Regions from separate parts of the Halalkalibacter oceani genome, predicted to be linked through region 1. Evidence: predicted binding sites of a transcription regulator. Region 1 holds the regulator's gene; each other region holds the start of a gene.
What was found. The regulator LexA, encoded in region 1, represses DNA repair genes until DNA is damaged. The targets are predictions, from matches to a motif close to CGAACATATGTTCG.
Positions count from the first base shown of each region.

Region 2: the regulator LexA is predicted to act here: its motif matches at 933-946, upstream of ABMB67_RS03715 (DNA polymerase IV).
Region 3: the regulator LexA is predicted to act here: its motif matches at 1,590-1,603, upstream of recA (recombinase RecA).

Region 1 is NZ_JBEPKD010000001.1:20,158-22,428, reverse strand. Features, by position in the region: gene ABMB67_RS00120 (YneB family resolvase-like protein) at 1-252, opposite strand, end outside; gene ABMB67_RS00115 (hypothetical protein) at 237-503, opposite strand; gene lexA (transcriptional repressor LexA) at 654-1,277, shown strand; gene ABMB67_RS00105 (hypothetical protein) at 1,313-1,486, opposite strand; gene sda (sporulation histidine kinase inhibitor Sda) at 1,642-1,794, opposite strand; gene ABMB67_RS00095 (hypothetical protein) at 1,965-2,271, shown strand, end outside.
Region 2 is NZ_JBEPKD010000002.1:56,857-59,127, reverse strand. Features, by position in the region: gene ABMB67_RS03725 (M20/M25/M40 family metallo-hydrolase) at 1-470, shown strand, start outside; gene ABMB67_RS03720 (hypothetical protein) at 627-836, opposite strand; gene ABMB67_RS03715 (DNA polymerase IV) at 1,129-2,271, shown strand, end outside.
Region 3 is NZ_JBEPKD010000003.1:12,414-14,684, forward strand. Features, by position in the region: gene ABMB67_RS05190 (metallophosphoesterase family protein) at 1-199, opposite strand, end outside; gene recA (recombinase RecA) at 432-1,481, opposite strand; gene ABMB67_RS05200 (DEAD/DEAH box helicase) at 1,711-2,271, opposite strand, start outside.

The DNA of each region.
Region 1 (2,271 bases):
ATTTCCCCTGCCAAGTCTCGTATCATCCTGAATCAGCAGCGTGTCCGCTTTACCTTCCTGAAAAAGATCAAGGACAGCGAGCATTCCTTCCCGGTCGACTTCATAGCCGCTTGCCGTCTCTCTGATCTGCTCCACGACTTTCAGCTGCTTCTTTTCTGCCAACTGCAAAAGCTCCGTCAGCTGACGCCGTAATGAAGATTCCTGTTGCGCTTTTTCCGTACTGACGCGGCAATAAATTATCGCTGCTCCCATTCGTTTTCGTCACTCTCCGGCTCCATCTCTTCATTTGAATAAACAAACAGCCAATTGTCCTTCTCCATCGCTTGATTGAGTTGCAGTGGATGCGCCGGGCCGGCAAACAGGTCTTCCTCCAGCTGTTCGGCGTCATAGCCGACCTGTTGGTCTCCCCGATCGCTTGTTAAAAGAGCTGTATACATAAATACTAATGCGACAATCGCCAGTATGACAATAAATAATTCCTGTCCAGTAAGTCGTTTAATCATTTCGCTTCACCTCAAATAAGAATATCTGTTCGCTTTTATAATAATAAGAACAAGCGTTTGTGTCAATAGTTTTTTTAGAACTAACGTTTGCATTACATATGTTCGCATGGTACAATTTAGCTAAACAGGAAAGCGAATTGGGGTGACATGATGTCAAAGCTATCAAAGAGACAGCTTGAAATACTGGAATACATTAAAGACGAGGTAAGGAAAAAGGGATATCCGCCCTCTGTAAGAGAAATTGGAGAAGCCGTCGGTCTCGCTTCCAGTTCCACGGTACACGGTCACTTGTCCCGCCTTGAAAAGAAAGGCTACATCCGCCGGGACCCGACCAAGCCGAGAGCGATTGAGATTCTTCATTTGGATCATGAGGTTCAAGCTGTTAAGGAGCAAAAGACGACGTATGTTCCGATCATCGGAAAGGTCACTGCGGGGAATCCAATTACCGCGGTTGAAAATATTGAAGATTACCTGCCTCTGCCTGATCATCTCGGTTCACATGAGAATACATATGTTCTTGTGATTCAAGGGGACAGTATGATTGAAGCCGGAATTTTCGATGGAGATATGGTCATTGTCCGCCAGCAGCAATCGGCTGACAACGGGGATATTATCGTTGCGATGACAGAAGAAAACGAAGCCACCGTGAAGCGTTTCTTCCGCGAGAAGGATTACATTCGCCTTCAGCCGGAAAACTCAACAATGGCCCCGATTTTATTAAAGGATTGTACGGTTCTGGGAAAAGTGATCGGCGTTTTTCGGACGATTCACTAAGCAAACCCATATATTGCTGAAGCGCTTTGTTCTCATTAGAACGAGCGTTTTTTATTCTCGCTTTGAAAAAAAGAAGGAAACCCTTCCTCTCTGTACTTTGCCGAATGAACGAGCCATTTTAAAAATTCGACTTCCTTTTGGGTAAGCTTTCGGCCCAGCTGCTGCTCCAGCATCTTTTCCATTTCTTCTACTTTTTTGGCCAGCTTCAACTTCCTTCCTCCTTTTCTCATCTAAACTTTTTCAGCTCGCTGAAACGATTTTTCTTTAAAACAAATGAGGATATGACCAAGGTTTCCCTTTGACATATCCTGTATCCAGTATGTAAAAAGGTGAAGCGATCCTATCTATTATAAGGCTGGTGCTACTAAACACTTTTCAGCTCTCTTACTTTCAGTTCATTTTTTAACGTTTCAATGAAATCATGCTCTAACCCACACTTGATCGCTTCGGCTAATGCTTCCTGCAACTTATCATCAGTCAGCTTTTCAAGACTTTTGTTGTAGCACGTTATGTACATGTCGTTCATCCTTCCCTTATTTATTACTGATAAATACCCACTATCTTCATTCTTAAAACGTAATTTTTTCCTAATTCCACTCATGAAAGCAGTGCTTTGTATAGGATGACAGCCTGAGTCAAACAATAATAAAGGCAGCGGCATCTTGTTGACTTTTAGGAGGGCAAAGTATGAATGAACAGCAACAGCTTTATGCAGAAATTTACCGGACAAAAGAAAAACTTCTCGAGTTAAATTCAAATTACTGGGACTTATACTCTGACTTTTCTACCTGGTACTTCTGGGTTAATTTACTGACGATCCTATTACCTCTCTTTTATTTGTATAAAAAGCTTGATCGGACAAGGTTTTTTGAAATATCATTTTATGGCTATACCGCCCATGTTCTCTGGTCAAATATTGATCAAATGCTTTCGATGTATAACCTGATTGATCATCCTCACCGCTTAACGTATGTCCTGCCGTCCGGAATCACGA
Region 2 (2,271 bases), on a different contig from region 1:
ACGAGGAAACAACGGCAAATATCGGCCGCTTTGAAGGCGGCACGCAAACGAATATCGTCTGCGATCATGTCGAAATTTTGGCCGAAGCGCGCTCCCTCATTCAGGAAAAGATGGAAGCGCAAGTGGCAAAGATGAAAGAAGCCTTCGAATCAACTGCCGCCGAGATGGGCGCGCGGGCCGAGGTGGAAATCGACATTATGTATCCGGGCTTCAAGCTTGGCGATGGCGACGAGGTCGTGGAAGTCGCGAAAAGAGCGATGGCAACGATCGACCGTCAGCCGGAGTTGCTGCAGAGTGGCGGCGGAAGCGACGCCAATATTATCGCCGGCCACGGCATTCCGACCGTCAACCTTGCCGTCGGCTATGAAGAGATTCACACGAAAAACGAAAAAATGCCGATTGCCGAACTGACAAAGCTTTCCGAAGCGGTTGTGGCGATCATTCAGGAAGTAGCGAAGGGGAAGAAGTAAAGCGGGTAGACAACGAGACTGGGTTAAAGGTGAAAACAACCTTTCATCCCGGCCTCGTTTTTTTTAAAAGGTGAAAGGAGAAAAGGAGCGGGGCTGGTGTAAGCAGGCCTCGGCTTCACAGGCTGCTTCTAAGAAAATCCGCCTGTGGCATTTTTCCTAGTGATAATACGGCTGGATATTCGCAAGGTTAGGCTGACCATATTCCATGCTTTCAAGAATATACTCTTCTGAGTCACCGGTAATCGCGGCAATTTCTGCTATTGTTGGTGATTTTTTGTGTTTTTTACGGGCTAAACGTTGGATAAACTGAATCTGCTTGAACGATGAGGAGTAGAGAGACTCCTGTTTTTGTTTGCTCATGTGCATAAATAGCAGCCTCCAATCTACAGGCAGGAAATACCTCCCCTGTATAGTTACCATAACGAAAACATGTCCATCTTTCAACCAACCTTATTCCTAAATCGAACATTCTTTCGTATAATAGAGGGGGACATATAAGAAGAATTTTGCCAAATGGAAGCAAGATGAGGTGTTGCTGCTTTCTTAGAGGGGCGAGGGAGACGATCTCCATGAAAGCTTTGAACAATGCAACGCCGTGCTACGAATCGAGTTATGGTATCAAAAAAGTCATAAAATAATGGGAAAGGAGGAAAAACAGATGAAGCCGGTTCGATTAATCTTTCACTTGGATATGAACAGCTTTTTTGCATCAGTGGAGATCGCCCATGATAAGACGCTGAAAGGAAAACCTGTCGCGATAGCTGGGAACCCGAAGGAACGGAAAGGAATCATCGTGACAAGCAGCTACGAAGCTCGGGCGAAAGGGGTCAAAACAACGATGCCGATCTGGCAGGCGAAAAAGCTCTGTCCATCCTTAATCATTCTCCCGGCCAACCGTGAGCGGATCCGGCTTGCTTCACAAAGAATGTTCGCGATTTTAGCGAGCTATACGCCACTTGTTCAACAGGTTTCGGTCGATGAAGGGTATTTGGATCTTACCCATTATTTAGGGCAGATTCACCCCGTGAAGCTCGCCGGGCAAATTCAGGCAAGAATTGCAGAAGAGCTTGATTTGCCATGCAGCATCGGAATCGCTCCAAACAAATTTCTGGCGAAAATGGCGAGTGATATGAAAAAGCCGAACGGCATTACCGTCCTGAGAAAACGAGACATTCCAAAGAAGCTCTGGCCGCTTTCTATTAGTGAGATGCACGGTATTGGCAAACGGACAATTGAGAAATGGCGGCGCCTGGGAATTTTAACAATCGGTGATTTGGCCAAGGCTGATCCATTGCTGGTAAAGCAGAAATTTGGCGAGCGCGGTCTCGTTTTGCTTGACCGGTCGAACGGACACGACGACAGACCGGTCGATCCCAATGCCTATGAGGAATTTAAATCGGTCGGACATTCAACTACGTTACGCGCTGATACACGAAACGAGCAAATCATTTTTCAAACACTTGCTGAGCTGGCGGCCAAGGTTCAAAAACGATTGAAGCAAAAAGGAGTGATGGCGCGGGGCGTTCAGCTGACGATCCGTTATCACGACTGGAAAATGGTGACCCGCAGCCAGAAAGTGCTCAATCCGATAAGAGAGCAAGCTGACATTCTTCAGCAGGCATCATCTTTGTTTAAAAAAGCATGGACGCAGGAGCCGGTCCGTTTGCTCGGAATAAGCACCTATGATTTAATCGAGCAGCAATACGCGTATAAGCAGCTGGATCTCTTTTCTTATGAAAAAGACCAGAAAGAGGAGCAGCTGCTCGAAACGATCAACGACATCAAAGCCAAGTTTGGCGAT
Region 3 (2,271 bases), on a different contig from region 1:
CAAACTGGCCGACGACATTTGGCGCCAAATCGGGACGGTCAAAGACATCGCCGCCATGGAGCAGGACATCAACCTGTTCGCGATTCGCCAGCCCAACGACTTCTTCGAGCTTCGCTTTCAACGTCTCGACATACACATCAAGCCGGTTTTTCGGCGTCGTGCCGCGAATATGAGTATCGGTTACATATAAAAATTTCATTTTACGCCTCCATTGTCGGATACGCCCTTCGTAATCTAAACGGCAAAGCGAGCAGAAAGGAAATCCGTTCCCTGCTCGCTTTGCAGATTTTACCCGCCGCTTTTAGACGTGCGTCAAAAGGGAAGAAAGGAGTTGTACACACACCTTCCTCCCCGTTACTGACCGGCTCTTGTTCCGTCGGTTACCGGAACGTCCTGTTAGTAGATTGACAGATTTCCAGCGCCCATCAAGCCTATTTCAAATCAAATGGGATTTCCTCCGGAGCTTCTGCGCTGGCAGGCTCCACTGTAATCTCTTCATTCAGGCCGTAGTGATCTCGAATTAATGTTTCGATTTCTTCCATAATCGCTTCATTTTCCTTCAGGAACTGCTTTGCATTTTCCCGCCCTTGTCCAAGTCGTTCTTCGTTAAAAGAGTACCATGCTCCGCTCTTTTGCACAATATCAAGCTCAGAGGCGATATCTAAAATCGAACCTTCGCGCGAAATGCCTTCTCCATACATAATGTCAACTTCCGCCTGTTTGAAAGGAGGAGCTACTTTGTTTTTGACGACCTTAATTCTCGTTTTGTTTCCGACCATATCGTTGCCTTGCTTTAGCGTTTCAGCACGGCGCACTTCAAGCCGGACAGAGGAATAGAACTTCAGCGCACGTCCGCCCGGAGTCGTTTCCGGATTTCCGAACATGACGCCGACCTTCTCACGAATCTGGTTAATAAAGATCGCAATCGTCTTTGATTTGTTGATCGCTCCGGACAGCTTCCGCAGCGCCTGGGACATCAGACGGGCCTGCAAACCGACGTGGCTGTCCCCCATGTCGCCTTCAATTTCCGCTTTCGGTACAAGGGCGGCCACACTGTCGATTACGATCATATCGACGGCGCCACTGCGCACGAGTGCCTCGGCGATTTCAAGCGCCTGTTCCCCCGTATCCGGCTGGGACAGCAGCAACTCGTCAATGTTTACGCCCAGCTTCTGCGCGTAAACCGGGTCGAGAGCATGCTCGGCATCAATAAAAGCCGCCTGGCCTCCCTGACGCTGGATTTCGGCAATCGCGTGAAGGGCGACCGTCGTTTTACCGGATGATTCAGGACCATATACCTCAATAACCCGGCCTTTCGGATAACCGCCCACTCCGAGGGCAATGTCAAGCGCGAGCGCGCCGCTGGAGACCGTCGAAACGCGCTGGTCCGTCTGTTCGCCGAGCTTCATAATCGAACCTTTCCCAAATTGTTTTTCGATCTGGCGCAATGCCATATCAAGAGCTGCTTTACGATCACTCATTTCCATCTCTCCTAATCATTAAAATATATAGGTAAGCCATAAAAAGCGAATCTATGTTTTGTTCTTTTCTATCATACATCTTTTCATCCCATTTGCCAATAGTTTTTACGAACATTCATTCGGGTTTGTTTACTGGAAACGCAAGGGAGGGGGAAAGAGGGAAAGGGGCCTGTCCGAAAGGGGATCGTTCCCTTTTCGGACAAGCCCGAAGCCATAATGCTTGAAAGATTTAACGCCGGGGTGCGGGAGATGGTTTGCGTTCGCGCTTCGGGCGCGGCTTGGCAGGCTCGAGGTTAACGCGCGCGCCATTAATGCGGGAGTAGCGTAACGCTTCATACACAAACGGAGCGACGTCTTCCGGCACTTCCACAAAAGTAAAGTTTTCAAAAATATCGATTCTGCCGACCTCTTTCGCCGGAATGCCGACAAGCTCGGAAATTTCATCGGCGAGAATTTTCGGCGTCATATTGACATTGCGTCCGACATTGATAAAGAAGCGGATCATGCCTTTAGCGCCTCCGGTATCGCCGAAGTTGTAGCCCGCTTCATCGGCTGACGTGTCGGTTGAGAAGTTCATCCGCAACAGCGCTGAGACGACCTCTTCCGGCGTATGCTCGGCTAAAATTTCATGAACGAGCGGGGCAAACAGCTCGGCTTCTTTTCCGCCTGAGGCAATCGTGTCAGAGATCAGCTTCTTCCACGAGTTTTGCTGTTTTTCCACAACATCCTCGATCGTCGGCACGTCCTGCGATGGAATGCTCATCTTAATTTCCTGTTCAATCGAACGAAG